DNA from 4 places in the Longivirga aurantiaca genome. Region 1 is predicted to be linked to each of the others. Evidence: riboswitches for the same ligand, from Rfam matches in the RefSeq annotation. Region 1 holds a riboswitch; each other region holds the start of a gene.

The links. A riboswitch is a leader RNA that binds a small molecule or an ion and turns the genes downstream of it on or off. The one in region 1 is predicted to bind cyclic di-AMP.
Region 2: another riboswitch for cyclic di-AMP. It lies ahead of ACFQGU_RS15805 (C40 family peptidase); the one in region 1 lies ahead of ACFQGU_RS07260 (transglycosylase family protein).
Region 3: another riboswitch for cyclic di-AMP. It lies ahead of ACFQGU_RS13025 (C40 family peptidase); the one in region 1 lies ahead of ACFQGU_RS07260 (transglycosylase family protein).
Region 4: another riboswitch for cyclic di-AMP. It lies ahead of ACFQGU_RS01980 (C40 family peptidase); the one in region 1 lies ahead of ACFQGU_RS07260 (transglycosylase family protein).

Annotation. Positions count from the first base shown of each region.
Region 1 is NZ_JBHSTI010000008.1:697,502-701,448, reverse strand. Features, by position in the region: gene trmB (tRNA (guanosine(46)-N7)-methyltransferase TrmB) at 42-716, shown strand; gene ACFQGU_RS07260 (transglycosylase family protein) at 775-1,671, opposite strand; cyclic di-AMP (ydaO/yuaA leader) riboswitch at 1,672-1,846, opposite strand; gene ACFQGU_RS07255 (dienelactone hydrolase family protein) at 2,253-2,972, shown strand; gene ACFQGU_RS07250 (hypothetical protein) at 2,976-3,794, opposite strand; gene ACFQGU_RS07245 (hypothetical protein) at 3,907-3,947, shown strand, end outside.
Region 2 is NZ_JBHSTI010000018.1:253-4,199, forward strand. Features, by position in the region: partial or broken gene ACFQGU_RS15790 (cation transporter) at 1-409, opposite strand, end outside; gene ACFQGU_RS15795 (heavy-metal-associated domain-containing protein) at 445-654, opposite strand; gene ACFQGU_RS15800 (metal-sensitive transcriptional regulator) at 714-1,037, opposite strand; gene ACFQGU_RS15805 (C40 family peptidase) at 1,194-1,823, opposite strand; cyclic di-AMP (ydaO/yuaA leader) riboswitch at 1,831-1,983, opposite strand; gene ACFQGU_RS15810 (HAD-IIB family hydrolase) at 2,183-3,055, opposite strand; gene ACFQGU_RS15815 (amidase family protein) at 3,102-3,947, opposite strand, start outside.
Region 3 is NZ_JBHSTI010000008.1:1,904,985-1,908,931, reverse strand. Features, by position in the region: gene ACFQGU_RS13040 (hypothetical protein) at 1-153, shown strand, start outside; gene ACFQGU_RS13035 (CaiB/BaiF CoA transferase family protein) at 167-1,333, shown strand; gene ACFQGU_RS13030 (hypothetical protein) at 1,422-1,664, shown strand; cyclic di-AMP (ydaO/yuaA leader) riboswitch at 1,803-1,968, shown strand; gene ACFQGU_RS13025 (C40 family peptidase) at 1,979-3,136, shown strand; gene ACFQGU_RS13020 (hypothetical protein) at 3,217-3,947, shown strand, end outside.
Region 4 is NZ_JBHSTI010000002.1:365,228-369,174, forward strand. Features, by position in the region: gene ACFQGU_RS01970 (metal-dependent transcriptional regulator) at 1-70, shown strand, start outside; gene ACFQGU_RS01975 (sensor domain-containing diguanylate cyclase) at 379-1,635, shown strand; cyclic di-AMP (ydaO/yuaA leader) riboswitch at 1,782-1,967, shown strand; gene ACFQGU_RS01980 (C40 family peptidase) at 1,966-2,607, shown strand; gene ACFQGU_RS01985 (ribonuclease III domain-containing protein) at 2,720-3,613, shown strand; gene ACFQGU_RS01990 (SDR family oxidoreductase) at 3,610-3,947, shown strand, end outside.

The sequences.
Region 1 (3,947 bases):
TGCCTGCACGCGCCGCGCAGCGGCGGACCTAGGCTCTGGGCGTGGAGGAGGACGTGGCCGAGGAGCACCGGCACATCCTCACGTTCCATCCGCGGCGGGGGCGGATGACCGACGCGCAGCGCGACGCCGTCACCACGCTGCTCCCCCGCCACGGCCTCCCCCCGGGGCCGCTCGACACCGGCACTCTGTTCGGCGGCCTGCCCGTGGCGCTGGAGATCGGGTTCGGGCTCGGGCACGCGACGGTCGAGATGGCGCTCGAGGACCCCGGCACCGGGATCGTCGCCGTCGACGTCCACACCCCGGGCGTCGCACGCCTGCTCGCCGAGATCGAGCGCCGGGGCCTCACCACCGTGCGGGTCGAGCTCGGCGATGCGGTCGACCTGCTCACGGACAGGGTGGCCGAGGGCTCGCTCGCCGCGATCCGCGTCTTCTTCCCCGACCCGTGGCCCAAGGCCCGGCACCACAAGCGCCGCATCGTCCGGCCCGACCTGGTGCACCTCATGGCCACGCGCCTTGCGCCGGGCGGAGTCCTGCACTGCGCGACCGACTGGGAGCCGTACGCCGAGGCGATGCGCGAGGTGCTCGACGCCGAGCCGCTGCTCCTCGATCCCTACGACGGCTGGGCACCGCGGCTCGAGCGGCCGCTCACGAAGTTCGAGCGGCAGGGCGTCGAGAAGGGCCACGTCGTCCGCGACCTGGTCCGCACCCGCGTCTGAACGACGACGGCGCCGCCGGTCCCGGAGGACCGGCGGCGCCGGAGGGTCGAGCGGAGGCTCAGCCGCCCCAGGGCGACCACCACGCGGCGATCCAGCCGCGGTAGGCGACGTAGTCCTGCTCGCCGCAGGTGGCCTGGTCGGGCGTGGGCGCGAACGTGAGGCCGCCGAACGAGCGCCAGAACGGGGCGCCCATCTGCCACGCGCCGCGGTAGGCGCCGGTGGGCGACACCGCGGTGCAGCTGCCACCGGACTCGCGCGCCACGATCATGCGGGCGTGGGCGGAGCTGCGCCACACCGCGAACGGCACGGCCTGGCGCGCGGCACGCGAGCCGCGGGCGGCCGCGGTCATGGTCGGGTCGCCGTTGGACGCCGAGGGAGCCGGCGCCGACCGGGTGGTGCCCCGGGTGGCCGCCTGCTCCGCGGCCTTGCGCGCAGCGGCCTTGCGGGCGGCCTCGGCAGCGGCGGCGGCCCTCTTGGCCGCGGCGGCCTTGCGCACGGCCTTGGCCGCCTGCTGCTCGCCGAACTCCTGGAGCTGGCGTCGCGTGATCGGGCCGACGATGCCGGTGCCCTTCGTCGCGCCGAGCGCCTCCTGGAAGCGGATGACGGCGTCGCGCGTGGCGGGGCCGAAGAAGCCCGTCTGCGGCAGGCCGAGGATGCGCTGGACCCAGCGCACCTTCGCGCCGTTGTGCCCGCCGCGCAGGACCTCGGTCGAGACGACGCGCGCCGGTGCCGCGGACGTGGTGCCGGTGGCCGGCAGCGTGTCGGGGAACGCCGTGTCGTCGACGAAGGCGGACGCGCCGCCACCGACGAGGTGGGTGGGTGCGAGCGGGGCGGCACCAGCCGGGGCAGGGGTCAGGAGCGACAGCCCGAGGGCGGCCGAGAGCACGCCGAACGTGACTCGTGCCCTGGTGCGCTCCATGCCCGTGCGGGCATGGGTCGGCATGACGGTGGTCATGTCGTGTTCCTCCGCCGCCTGCGAGGTGAGCTGTCGGGTTCGGCCCGAGGAAGGCCGGCCACTCTCGTGGCTTCACCCCGAGCCGGCCCGACGTGCAGGCCGGCGAAGTGGGTCCCCCGCTCCCGTCCAAGTGCGGATGACCACGGCCGTGGACGGGACTCGGCGGTCCGGTCGTGGTGCCCTGCTTCCCCGCAGGACGTCACGACGCTATCCGGACGCCCGCGTGCCTGTCGACCGGCTGCCCACAGCGCGGGACGTGCGCCAGGCCACGTCCCGTGCGTGGGCCGTGCCCGTGTTCCGCCCCGCCACGCGGCGGATCGTGTGATGTGACTCTCGCCGTCGGAGGCGGTCGGCGAGGCCCTCGGACCCTGCCGACGCGGCCGCGCGAACCCGGTCCCGCGGCGCCGCGCCACAACCCTCGACCTCGGGTTGAGCCTCGATGTCGGGTGGAGGTTGCGGGCGCGGTCCGTGCATGGCCCGCCCAGGGCCTCCGGGACGTGACATGAGGCGACCGGCGGCGGGACCCGAGCCGCCCTACCCTGGGGCCGCCACCGACCGGTGGCCGGACAGGACGGGACGGCATGCCGGATCTGAGCATCGAGGTGACGGGCTTCGGCACGATCCCCGCCTACTACTCCCCCGCGCAGGGGGTCGACGGCCCCGCGCCCGGGGTCGTCGTCATCCACGAGGCGTTCGGTCTCACCGACGCGATGCGCGAGGCTGCCGACCACCTCGCCGCACGCGGCTACAACGCGGTCGCACCCGACCTGATGTCGTACGCCGGCAGCGCCCGCTGCCTCGTGGCCATCGCCCGCTCGATGAACTCGGGCGAGGGGCGCGTGTACGACGAGATCCACGCCGCCCGGCAGTGGATCGCCGAGCGCGAGGACTCGACCGGCCGCGTCGGCATCGCCGGCTTCTGCCTCGGCGGCGCCTTCGCCATGCTCATGGCCACCCAGGGCTTCGAGGCCAGCGCCGCGATGTACGGGCAGCTGCCCCAGCGGCTCGAGTCGGTCTTCGACGGCGCGTGCCCCGTGGTGGCGTCGTACGGCGGGAAGGACCGCAGCCTGCGCGGCGCGGCGGCCAAGCTCGAGCGGGCGCTGTCCGCCGCCGGGGTCGAGCACGACGTGAAGGAGTACCCGGACGCCGGGCACTCCTTCATGACGCACTCGGAGAAGGACGCGCCGGCGTGGCTGCGTCCGGTGTCGCGCCGCGTCCTGCACGTCGGCTACGTCGACACCGCGGCAGAGGACAGCTGGGCGCGCATCGACGCCCTGTTCAGCACGGCGCTGCGCGGCTGACCCCTACGGCTGCAGGAGGTCCAGACCGGCGGCCTGCCCGAGGCGGTGGACGCCGAGGGTCCAGGTGAGCGTCTCGCCGCCCTCGACCCCGAGCACCGGCCACTGCGTCGGCGCGTGCTCCGCGGTCACCCCCAGGGCGGGGACGGCGGCAGCCCGTACGGCGTCGGCGTCGCCCCACGACCACACGGGATCGCTGGATCCGGCGTACTTCTCGCCCATCGGCGCGAGCACCTCGTCGTCGCGACGGGCACGGACGTCGAGCAGGTGCACCCGGCTGTCGCCGTGATGCACCGCGAGCGTCACCAGGTGCCGGGGGCCCGCCGCCGGATCCACGTGGTCGAGCAGCAGGTGCAGGACCGTCTCGGTGCCGTCCGCGGTCGCGAGCACACCCGTCTCCACGACCCGAACGGCACCGACGTGCGCGACCCAGGACGGCAGGGACGCGCGCAGCTCCTCGTCCGCCCCCGCAACGAGATGGGAGGCCTCGCCCCGAACGCTGCGGTGCCCGTGCAGGGCCAGCACCGCCATCGCCTGGAGCCCGAGGGCCGTCGTCCCCGCTCGGGGGTCGGAGACCGCGGCGCGGCAGAACCGTGCGAGCACCTCGTCGGCGTCGGGGCCCCGCGATCCGAGCACCTCGAACACCCACGACACCACCGCCTCGGCGGCGAACCCGTCGGAGTGGACGTCGAGCTTGCGGATGCGCGAGGTGAGCGCATCGAGCGGCATCTCGCCGCGCATCTTGCGCGCCTCGTTCGCGCGCAGAGCGGACGCTACGGGAGCAGGGCGGCCGGCACCGGGACGCCGGCGAGACACCGGACTCATGCGGGGACCCTATAGAAGTCGCGGATTGCCCACCCGAGATCCTCAGGTCCGGATCTGCGCGACCGATAACCACGGCATGACGCCCAACAGTCCGGAACCCATCGTGCGGGCCATGCTCGCAGCGGTGCACCGGCGCGACCACGCGCATGCGGA
Region 2 (3,947 bases), on a different contig from region 1:
TGGTGAGCAGGAAGGCCATCCACTGCCAGCCGACGAACTGCAGCGGCATCACCATCGAGGTGAGCACCACGGGGACGCTGAGGACGGCGCTGACGCGCCAGCGGCGCCCGAGCTCGTCGGGGTCGTCGACGACGGCGGTGTCCGGGAGGCGTACGCCGTACCCGGTGTTCTCCACGACCGCGACCAGGTCGTCGAACGTGACCCCGGCCGGGGCACGCACGGTGGCCGTCTCGGTCGCGTAGTTCACGCTCGCGACCACGCCCGGCACCTTGTTGAGCTTCTTCTCGATGCGGTTGGCGCACGACGCGCAGGTCATGCCCGTGAGGTGCAGGTCCAGGAGCGCGTCGTCCACACCGAGCCCCGCAGCGCCGGAGCGCGCGGTGGGGGTGCTGGCCGAGGGGGTGCTCATGACGTCTCCTGGTGTGGGTCGGGCGTGGGGGCGGATCAGCTGGTGACGAGGGTGTAGCCGGCCTCGTCGATCGCGGCGGCGACGGCCTCGGTGCTGGGGTCGGCCTCGGCGGTCACGGTGACCTGGCCGCTCTCGAGCTCGACGGCGACGGCGGTGACGCCGGGGATCAGCGAGACCTCCTCGGTCACCGCGGTCACGCAGTGCTGGCAGGTCATGCCCTGGACGGTCCAGACGGTGGTGCTCACGTCGTGCTCCTTCGGGTGCGTTGCGGGGTTATGTGCAGCTGCGGGGTGGTGCCGCCGGGTCAGGACCGGACGAGCCGGGCGATGGCCGCGGACGCCTCGGCGATCTTGGCGTCGGCCTCGGCCCCGCCCTTGACCGCGGCGTCGCGGACGCAGTGGTCGAGGTGGTCCTCGAGCAGCAGGAGCGCGACGTTCTCGAGCGCGCGGGTGGCCGCGGACACCTGGGTCAGCACGTCGATGCAGTAGGTGTCCTGGTCGACCATGCGCGCGATGCCGCGCACCTGGCCCTCCACGCGGCGCAGCCGCGTGAGGATCGCGTCCTTGTCGCCCGCGTAGCCGTGCTGGTGCGTCACGTGTCCCGTGTCGTGCGGGTGCTCGTCGGTCATCGCCGTACCTCCTGGTCTGCTTCAACCAGGGTACCCCCCCAGGGTATTTCCACCAGGCCAGTCCGACGTGGTCTCCCTCACGTCCGGACAGGGCGAAGGCCCGATCCCCCTGCGGGGATCGGGCCTTCGGAGAGAGAGGTGCTGGGGTTCCGCGCCTCAGACGAGGCGGACGGCGCCGCTGTAGCGCTGGCCGTACCAGCCGCTGAAGACGTAGTCGACCTTGACGTCCGTGCGCGGGTTGGTCGCGCTGATCATCTTGCCGTTGCCGACGTACAGGCCCACGTGGTGCGCGCCGTACTTGAAGAAGAAGACGAGGTCGCCGGGCTTGAGGTACCTCTTCTGGACGCGGATGCCGGCGTAGAACTGCGCCTTCGAGTAGTGCGGCAGCGTCTTGCCGTACGCGTACTTCGCGATGTAGCGCGTGAGGCCGGAGCAGTCGAACTTCGTCGGACCGGACCAGCCCGCGACATACGCAGCACCGAGCTTGGTCTTCGCGAGCTCGACCGCGCGCCAGCGCTTGATCGCCTTCACGCGCGCGGCGATCTGCGCCGCGGTCAGGGTGGTGGCCGTGGTCGTCGTCGCCGTGGCGGTCGCGGTACGGGTGGCGGTGGTCGTCGCCGTCGGGGTCAGCGTGGTCGTGGTGACCGCGGTGGTGGTCGGTTCGATCGGCGTAGACGTGGCCGCCGAGGCGGATCCGGCGCCGGCGAGGCCGATGGTCAGGGCGGCGGAGACGAGCAGCGTGGCCGGCAGGGCACGGCGACGCGCAGCGGTGAGCACGGGGAGCACAGGTGTCCGATCCTCTCGACGCCGACCGGGTTAGCTGACGGGCTCGGGCTAAGAGGTGCCCTACGCGGGGGCCGTGAGGCCGTCCGTGATTCGCCCCGGAGTGCTTGGGTCCCCGGCTCGCCGGCGGTGAGAGCCGCCGGCGATTGAGCGCGTCACCCGTGCCCGGCGAACCCGGACAGGTGCAGGTGACTGACAGAAAGTAAGCAACGCCCCCCGAGAGGGTCCAAACCCGGTGTCCGGTCACGGGACGGTAACGGAAAGGAGGAAACGGACAACAGCCCAGGTCGCAACGGCTCTCGAGCGGTCGTTACGGCTACGTCGTGTGACGAGGGTCTCAGCGCTCGGTGACCATCGGGCGGTCAGCGGGCAGCGAGGACGGCCTCGACGAGCTGGGCGAGGCCGTCGTCCTCCGGGCCCGGCAGCAGCGCCGCGGCCGCGGCGCGCGCGGCGGGGTGGCCGGTCTCCACCGCGAGGCCGACTCCCGCCTCGACGAGCATGGGGACGTCGTTGGGCATGTCCCCCACCGCGGCCACCGATGACAGCGGCACCCCGAGCCGGGCGGCCTGGTGCGCGAGCGCGGCGCCCTTGCTGACGCCCAGGGCGCTCATCTCGATGAGCACGTCGTCCGATGCCGAGTGCGTCGCGGTGACGAGGTGGCTGACGTGCCCGAGCGTGACGTCGAGCAGGGCGTCGACGTCGTGCCGCGCCGGATGGTCGCCGCCGTCGATGCGCGCGAGCAGCTTGATGACCGGGTGCCGTGCGGCGAGCGTGAGGATGTCGCCGTGCTCGACGCCGGCGACCCGGTAGCGCGCGCGGTACGACGGCTCGTGCGCGAAGTCGTCGGCGTCCGCAGGGCTGTCCCACTCGAGCGCGAACGCGACGCCCTCGATCTCCGAGCGCAGCGCTGCGACCGTCTCGGCGACGACGTCGTACGCGATGGGGTGCGTCTCGAGCACCGCATGGGTGTCGAGGTCTATGACGAGCGCACCGTTCGCGCAGACGCCGATCCCGGCGTGCCCGGTGGCCTCGACCACCGGGGGCAGCCAGCGCGGCGGCCGACCGGTCACGAACACCACCGGCAGACCGGCCGCCCGGGCCGCGGCGAACGCGTCGATCGTCCGGGACGACACCGTGTTGTCGGGCCGCAGCAGCGTGCCGTCGAGGTCGGTGGCGACCATCTGCACCCCGCCGGGAACTGCCGCCACCAGCTCGCGCCACCCTCGGTCCGTCACGGCCCCACCCTGCCGTGCCCCCGAGCCGGCAGGCGAACCGCCCCGGTCAGCCGCGGGTGGCGGGGGTGAACGTCGGGCGCAGGGCGCCATCGGCGCGCAGCCCGAGGATCTCCTCGACCACGTGACCTACCGCGACCAGCGTCGCCTCGGTGTGCGGCCGTCCGATGAGCGTGAGGCCCACCGGCAGGCCGTCGACGAACCCCATGGGCAGGCACAGCACCGGCCAGCCCGCGATGGACGGTGCCGGGCTCGCGAGGCCGCCGCCGGCGAAGTGGTCGCCGTTGGTGAGGTCGCTCTTCCAGGCCGGGCAGTACGCCGGGGCGATGAGCAGGTCGATGTCGTCGTCGGCGTCGAACGCGGCCTGCAGGTTCTTCGTCACCGCCCAGTCGAGGCAGATCTGCCGCGCCTCGTCGTACCTCTGGCCGGCCCGGCCGCCCGATGCGAGCGCCATCTCGAGCAGGCTCTGGTCGAAGAACGCGAGCTCGGTGTCGGCGTTCTCGCGGTTGAACTCCACGATGTCGGCCATGGTCGGCGCACCTGCGCCGAACCTGTCGAGCAGGTAGGCGTTCATGTCGTCGAGCATCTCGCCGACGAGCACCACGAGCTCGTTGTCCTCGTACTCGCCGGTGTGCGTGACCTCCGACGTCACGAGCGTGATGCCGCCGTCGAAGAGCGCCTGCGTGACTCCGAGGAACACGTCGTCGGTCGCGATGTGGCCCGAGAGCCAGGAGTTCGCGACGCCGAGGGTGATGTCGTCGGCGGCCAGGCTGCCGATCGCGGTCGCGTACGCCGCCGAGCCGGTCAGCACGTCGAGCAGCAGAGCGACGTCGCGCACCGAGCGCGCCATCGGGCCGGGCATGTCCTGGCTCGCGCTGATCGGCACGATGCCCGC
Region 3 (3,947 bases), 1.2 Mb from region 1:
GACCTCGGCGGCGTGCCGAAGGTCGAGGAGACCGAGGTGCTCGGCGAGGTCGTCGAGTCGGTGTCCTGCCGCTGGTGCGGCGCGGTCGACGCCGTCGAGCTGGTGCCCCGGCCCGAGGCCGGAGGCCCGAGCGACGACCCGACCGGCTCCTGACGCCGCCGCGCCCGTGACCACCTCGGAGCGTCCCCTCGACGGCGTCCGCGTCGTCGACCTCACCAGGCTGCTCCCCGGCGCCTACGCCACCTCGCTGCTGCTCGGCATGGGCGCCGACGTCGTCAAGATCGAGGATCCGCGCGGCGGCGACGGCCTGCGCGTCTCACCGCCGTACAGCGAGACGGGGGAGTCGGGGCTCTTCCTCGCGCTCTGCCGCGGGAAGCGCTCGGTGGCCCTCGACCTCAAGACCGACGTGGCCCGCGACGCGCTGCTGCGCCTCGTGTCCGTCTCGCACGTCGTCATCGACTCGTTCCGCCCCGGGGTGCTCGACCGCCTCGGACTCGGCCCGGCCGAGCTCGCTGCGGCCAACCCCGCGCTCGTCCACGTGTCGATGACGGCGTACGGCGACGGCGGGCGCGCGGCGCTCCCCGGCCACGACCTCAACGTCGAGGGGTACGCCGGGATCCTCGGCCTCTCCCGCGGCATCGACGGCGCCACCGCGATGCCGCCGTTCCCCATCGCGGACATGGCCTCGGGGCTGCAGGCCGCGCTCGCCGTCGTCGCCGGCCTGCGCGTCGCCGAGGCGCAGGACTCGCCGTCGACCGAGGCCCCGGCGTTCCGCGCCGACGTCACGATGCTCGACTCCGCGATGTCGCTCACCGCCATCGGCCAGGGCACGGTCATGGCCACCGGCGAGGCGCCGCCGGTGCCGGACGTCCTCACCGGCGCGCTCGCCTGCTACGGCGTCTACCGCTGCGCCGACGGCACCGAGCTCGCCCTCGGCGCGCTCGAGCCCAAGTTCTTCGCGCGGGTGGCTGAGCTCGCGGGCGACCCGACGCTGGCCGACGCGCAGTACGACATCACCGGCCAGGACGCCCTGCGCGGCCGGCTCACCCTGCTGTTCGCGACGCGCCCGCGCGAGGAGTGGCTGGCGCTGCTGGAGCACGACCAGACCTGCGTGACGCCGGTACGCACGTCTGCCGAGGCGCTCGCGGACCCGGACCTGCAGGCCCGCGGCGCGTTCGAGGACGTCGTCCTCGCCGACGGCCGCACCACGACCGCCGCGCGACCGGTGGCCTGGCTGCCGGCCGACGGCCGGGCCCTGGCCGCGCCCGCCCTCGGCGAGCACACGGACGAGGTGCTGCGCGCGATCGGCCTGGATCCGGGCCTGCTCGGCTAACGGTGGCCGAGGGCGACTGTCGGACCTGGTTCCTACCGTCGTCCGCAGGTGGTCGGAGTTCCCCTCTCCGGCCCGTACCCGTCCTGAGGTGAAGACCGTGATCGTCGACTGCGACTCCTGTGCTGTGCGCGGCCCCGCGTGCGGCGACTGCGTCGTCACGTTCCTGCTCGGCCCGCCCGACTGGCTCGCGGGCGACGGCCTGCCGGGGGAGGAGATGGCCGCCCTCGCCGTGCTCGCCGACTCCGGCCTGGTGCCCCCGCTCCGGCTGGTTCCGCGGGGTCCCGACCCGGCGCCGGAGGCCGACGACCGGGGGGTGCACCGCGCGGTGTGAAGCCGATCACGGATCGATCTCGGTCGGGTCACGTCCGGGTGTCGGCCGGGCGACTGGGAGGTGGCGTCCCGGGGTGTTAGTGTCGCCCGCAGGTGTTCGTGAGCCGCCGTCATCCGACGGCAGCGAGCACCCCGTCGAGTTCGAGAAGCGGCCCCACCAGGGTCCGTGGATCGGAGCCGGGGACCCACTTCCCCCGGGGCGAATCGGCGGCAGACGACCGGCAGCGACCGGGCGCGAGCCGTCGTAGGGCGATCTTCCAGCCCGAGCCCGTCAGCTCACCCGGTAGACGGTCGTGGGAGAGGGAGGCCGCCTTCGTGGCGACCAGCACCACTGCGCTCGTACGCGTGCGCGGCACCCGTGCCGCCCGCATCGCCGCCCCCGTGGCGGCCTTCGCGCTCCTCGTGAGCGGTGTCGCCCTGGCGTCGGCCCCGGCGTCCGCCCAGCCGACCAAGACCATCGAGCAGGTCCAGGCCGAGATCGACGCCCTCGAGGCCGACGCCGCCAACGCCGCCGAGGCCTGGAACGAGGCCCGCACCCGCCAGAACCAGATCGACGCCCAGATCGCGAAACTGACGACCCGCATCGCGGTGGCGAAGAAGACCTACGAGAAGACCGCCGCCGGCGTCGACGCGATCGCGCGCGCCGCCTACGCGTCCGGCGGCATGGAGCCGAGCCTGCAGGCCCTCCTCGCCGACGACCCCGAGCAGTTCCTCGAGCAGAGCGCCGCGCTCGACCAGGTCGCCCGCTCGCAGGGCACCTCGCTGCGCCGCACCCAGGCCGCCCGGCTCGCCCTCGCCCAGCTCGAGGCCCAGCTGGTCCAGAAGCAGGAGAAGGCCGACGCCGCGGCCGCCGAGGCCAAGGCCGCCAAGGCCACGGTCACCGAGCGCCTCGACAAGGCCCAGCGCATCCTCGCCGGGCTCAAGGCCGAGGAGCGCGCCCGCCTCGCCCGCCTGCAGGAGGCCCGCCGTCAGGCGTCCGCCCGCGCCGCGGCCCGGGCGACCGCCCAGATCCGCGCCAGCCGCGACACCCCCCGCCAGGAGTCGACGTCCACCAGCGGCACGTCGAGCAGCAGCAACGACGGCGGCAGCGACGCCCCCAACTACGCCTCGGGCCGTGCGCGCATCGCCGTGGCCTACGCCCTCGCGCAGGTCGGCAAGCGCTACGTCGCGGCGGCGTCCGGGCCCAACGCGTTCGACTGCTCGGGCCTGACCCTGGCCGCCTGGGCCCAGGCCGGTGCCTACCTGCCGCACTACTCCAAGGCGCAGTGGAGCGCGACCGCCCGCGTCAGCCGCGGCGAGCTGCGTCCCGGCGACCTCGTCTTCTACTTCGGCGGCGGCGCCCACCACGTCGGCATGTATGTCGGCGGCGGCATGATGGTCAGCGCCTCCAACCCGCGTGACGGCGTCGAGCTCATCGGCGTCTGGAGCCCGTGGTACGGCGAGCGCTACAGCGGCGCCGGCCGCGTCGTCTGACCGGATCCGCCTCGCTCCGCCCCACCGCAGCACCCGACCGCCGCGCCCTCCGTCGAGGGCGCGGCGTCGTCGTCTGCGCAGTGGCCGCGGGGCTCCTGCTCGCCGCCTGCTCGACCGTCGAGCCGGGTGGCGGGCTCTCCGCGTCGGTCGTGGCGCCCTCGCCCACGGCCAGCCCCACGGCCGATGCGCGCACCGATCCCAAGGCGCGCGCCGCCGCCGTCCGTGCGGTGCTGGAGGCGCGCGCGACGGCGTTCGTCACCGCCGACCTCGCGGCCGCCCGCGCCACCCAGGTTTCCGGCGCGGCGATCCCCACGACCGTGCGGATCGTGCGCCTGCCGCTGGCGAGCTGGGCGTACGAGGTCACGGCATCCAGCGAGAGGTCGGGCCTGCTCGACGTCCGCGCGCGGCTCACCTGGCGGGTCGAGGGCGAGTCGTCCGGCAGCGAGGTCGACCAGCGGCTCGCGCTGCGCTGGTCAGGCGGCCGGTGGCTCGTGGCGTCCGAGCGCTCGGTGTCGGACTCCGCGCCGCCGTGGGAGCTCGGCCCGCTGACCGTCGTGCGCGGCAAGCGCAGCATCGTGATCGCCGTGGGCGAGGCGTCGAGCAGGGCGCGGGCGGCTGCGCGCCTCGTCGACTCCGCGGTGCTCGGAGTCAGCAAGGTCTACGGCAAGGACTGGCAGAAGCGGGCCGTGCTGGTGCTCACCGGCACCGACGAGCAGATGGCCGAGGGGCTCGACTGGTCGGTCGCGCACGTCCGCCGGTTCGGCGCGGTCACGACCTCGGTGGGGTCGGTCCCGTCGGCCACGGCGCCGGC
Region 4 (3,947 bases), on a different contig from region 1:
GGGCAGTGCCGGCGAGTACGCCGAGCTCGACTCGGCGACGGCGTCGCACGTCTTCGTCACCAAGGGCTAGCAGCCCCGCCGCGCCTCCCAGCGACGCCCGCCCGACCTCCGTCGGGCGGGCGTCGGAGCGTCGGGGCCGCCACCCGTACGGCGCAGCCCCCGGCCGCCGACGCCCGCTGCCACACCCCGGGCTGGGCCGTTCGGGGGATGACCGGTCCGGTTCGGGCCCGATCCGGTCACGATGCGTCACCGGGCGCTGCTCCGGATGGGCCGTTCCGCCTACCGGTTTTCGGACGCCAGCCGGACGCGGGGCCGGCGTCCGCCCTGGTCTGCTTCGCCCGTGCCCGGGCAGGTCCGGGCCGTGGGAAGGGAGCGGGGATGTTCCACGAGCACGAGAGGGCACGAGCAGCCACGGTCGACCTGACGGATGCGGTGGCGCCCGCCCCGCAGTGGAGTGCCGGTCGGGCCCGATCACGCCGGGCGGCGCTGGAGCTCGCGGCGATCACGGCCCTCGCCTGGGTGGCCGTCGTGGTGCTGAACGACCCGTCGCGCGAGGCGTGGACGCAGAACGACCACCGGTGGCTGGTGCCGGTGCTCGTCCTGCTGGCGGTCGCGGGCAACCGCGTGCGGGCGCGTCTCGGCCGCTCGCGCGGGGAGCGCACGGTCGTCTTCGACGCCACCGGCGCCGCGCTGATCGGGGCCGTGCTGCTGCTTCCTCCGCTGTGGTTCCCGGTGGTCGCGCTGGCCTCGGCCTGGCGGCCGGACCGGCGTCGGCTCACCCTGAACACCGCCATCCGCGTCACCGCCATGTCGGTCGCGATGCTGGCGTACGAGCTCGCGACGTTCATGCTGGACGAGGCCGGCCTCCTCGTCGACACCGTCCGCGTCGCCGGGCTCCTCGCGGCGGGGGCGGCGTACCTCGCGACCGAGGCCGTGGTGCACCGGCGCCACCTCGACGAGGGCGACGGACTCGGCGACGAGATCCCGGGCCTCGGTGCGGAGCTCGTCCGACGCGACTCGCCCGGAGTGGCGCTCGGCCTGCTGGTCGTCGCGCTGCTCGCCGTCTCGCCCGTCACCGCGGTGCTGCTGGTCCCGCTCGCCTGGCTGGTCGTCCAGATGCTCCGGGCGCAGGAGCAGCTGCTGCTCGCGGGCACCGACTACAAGACCGGCCTGCTCACGTACGAGTCGTTCCGGCGGTGCGCCGCGGCCGAGATCGCCCGCGCCCGCCGCCAGGCCCGGCCGCTCGTCGCGGTGATGGTCGACCTCGACGGCATGAAGAGCGTCAACACGCTGCACGGCCACCTCACCGGCGAGATCGTCCTGGCCTCGATCGGCGCTGTCCTGCGCGGCGCCATGCGTGCTGAGGACGTCGTCGCCCGCTTCGGCGGGGACGAGTTCTGCCTCCTGCTGCCCGACACCGACCTCGAGGGCGCGCTCGTGCTCGTGGAGCGGCTGCGCGTGGTGGTCGCCACGACGGCGCTCACCCCGGGCGACGAGCCGCTCTACCGGACGGCGTCGTTCGGCCTCACCGGCCTGCGGATCGTGGACGACGTCGACTCGCTGCTCGGGCGCGCGGACTCGGCCCTGAGCCGGGCCAAGGAGGCCGGCAAGGACCGCCTGGCCTACGAGCTCTGAGCCGTCCCACGCATCCCGGTATGTCCCGTTTCGTGCTGCATCGGGACCAGTCGTTGACACCCGATCGGTGGCCTTTCCGTGATGAACCCGTGACATCGGGGGTGGCTGTGGCCTAGGTTCGTCACGGCCCGTCACCCGACGGGCGCCGAGGGTGGACGCCGAGTCCTGCCAGCCACCCACGGTCATGACCTCGCTGGCAGGAGCGGGGGACCCAGGATTTCCGGGCCTCGCCGCACGGCGAGCCCTCGGGGTGAAGCCGGTCCCCGGACCGGCCGGGTCAATCCACGACCCGAACCCGACAGCTCACCTCGCAGGCGTCGTGGAGGACTCATGGCGTCTGCTCGCGCACGCCTGGGCGCGGCCGTCTCGGCTGCCCTGGCGATCACGTTGCTGCCCGCGTTCACCGCGTCCGCCTCGGCGGCCGTGGCCGACGACACCGGTACGTCGACCTCGACGATCACCGGCACCTCGGTGGTCACCTCGACCTTGACGACCAGCAGCCTCTCGACCTCGACCACCGCGGTGAGCACCACTGCCCCCGCGTCGTTCTCCCTGCCGGTCTCGCGGACCGGGTACGTCACCCTGAGCGCGGCGGCCAAGGCCGACCCGGTCGTGCGCGGCAAGGCCGTGGCCCAGACCGCCGCCCGCTTCGCCGGCGTCCCGTACGTCGCTGGCGGCACGAGCCCCGCCGTCGGCTTCGACTGCTCCGGCTACACGCGCTACGTGTACTCGCGCCTCGGTATCTCGCTGCCGCGCGTCTCGCGCGACCAGTACGCCGCAGCGACGCCGATCCCGCGGAGCACGGCAGTCAAGGGCGACCTCGTGTTCTTCTACAGCACGAGCGGCCGGATCTACCACGTGGCGATCTACGCGGGGAACGGCTACATCTGGCACTCGCCGTACCCCGGGAAGCGTGTGATGCTGGAGCGCATCTGGACCTCGTCCTGGAAGGTCGCGCGCGTCCGCGCCTGACCCTCCCCCTGATCGACGAAGGCGGCCTGCCATCCCCCGTGCGGGCCGCCTTCGTCCTGTCCGGGCAGGGGGTGCGGCGCATTGACGCGTTCATGCGCCAGCATGGTCGCCTGTGACGACCTGGCGGGACGCGCTGCACGGGCTTGCTGCTGACGACGTGGCCCAGCTCGACCACGCCCTCGGGTTCCGGCTCGGCCGGGAGGACCTCGTGCGGTCGCTCATCGACCCGCGCGGCCACCTGTTCCAGCGCCTCGAGTACGTCGGCGACTCGATCCTCGACGCGGTGGTGGTGAGCGAGCTCGTGCGGCTCGAGCCGTGGGACGAGCCCTCGCTGGCGCTGATCAACGGCGAGCAGCAGGCGATGGTCTCCGACCATGCCCTCGGGCGCGTCGCTGCGCGCCGGGGGCTGCCTCGCGTCCGCACGTTCCAGGCGTCGCGGCACCGGCTCGCCGACCGCATCGAGGCTGCGATCGGCGCGATCTGGGCCGACCGCGGTATCGAGGATGCGGCCACAGCGGCGTACGACCTCGTCGTGCGACCAGCGCTCGACGGGCTCCCTCGCCGCGTCGACCTGCCGGTGGCGGCGCGGGCCGAGCGGTACGAGGCGGCGTCGCGGCAGCTCGGGCACGAGCCGGTCGAGCCGGTGTGGTTCGGCGCCGCTGCGGAGCCCGGGCCCACCCGCCGTCGCCTCGCGGTCGTGGGCGACTCGGTCATCGAGGCCGCGATGTCGACCGCCCAGTACGTCGAGGAGCCCGAGGCCAGCGAGGCGGTGCTGAGCGAGGAGCGCAGGGGTGCGACGTCGAACGCGACCGTGTCCCGCCTGGCCCACGACCTGCGGCTCGAGCGCCGCCACGACGACCGGACCGACCGACGGGCGATGGCCGACGAGGTGCAGGCGCTGGTCGGCGCGGTGGCACTGGACGGCGGGATCCGCGCGGGGCTCCTCGTGGCGTCAGGCGTGCTCGGCCGCACGTTCGCGCCCGGACCTCTAGCCTTCTCGACGTGACCGTTCCCCAGAGCCCCGAGTCCCTCGCCGTCCTCGCCGACGGCTCCCTCTCCGGCCGGACGGCCCTCGTCACCGGCGGTGGCAGCGGCATCGGACGAGCGAGCGCCCTGCTCCTCGCCCGGATGGGCGCGCGCGTCTGCGTGGTGGGGCGCACGGCCGACAAGCTCGACGAGACGGTGGCGCTCTCGACGGCGGCCGGGCACCCCGAGCCGATGAGCACCGCGGTCTGCGACGTCCGCGAGCCCGAGCAGGTCGACGTCGTGCTCGACGCCGTCCTCGCCGACCTCGGACGCATCGACATCCTGCTGAACAACGCGGGGGGCCAGTTCGTGTC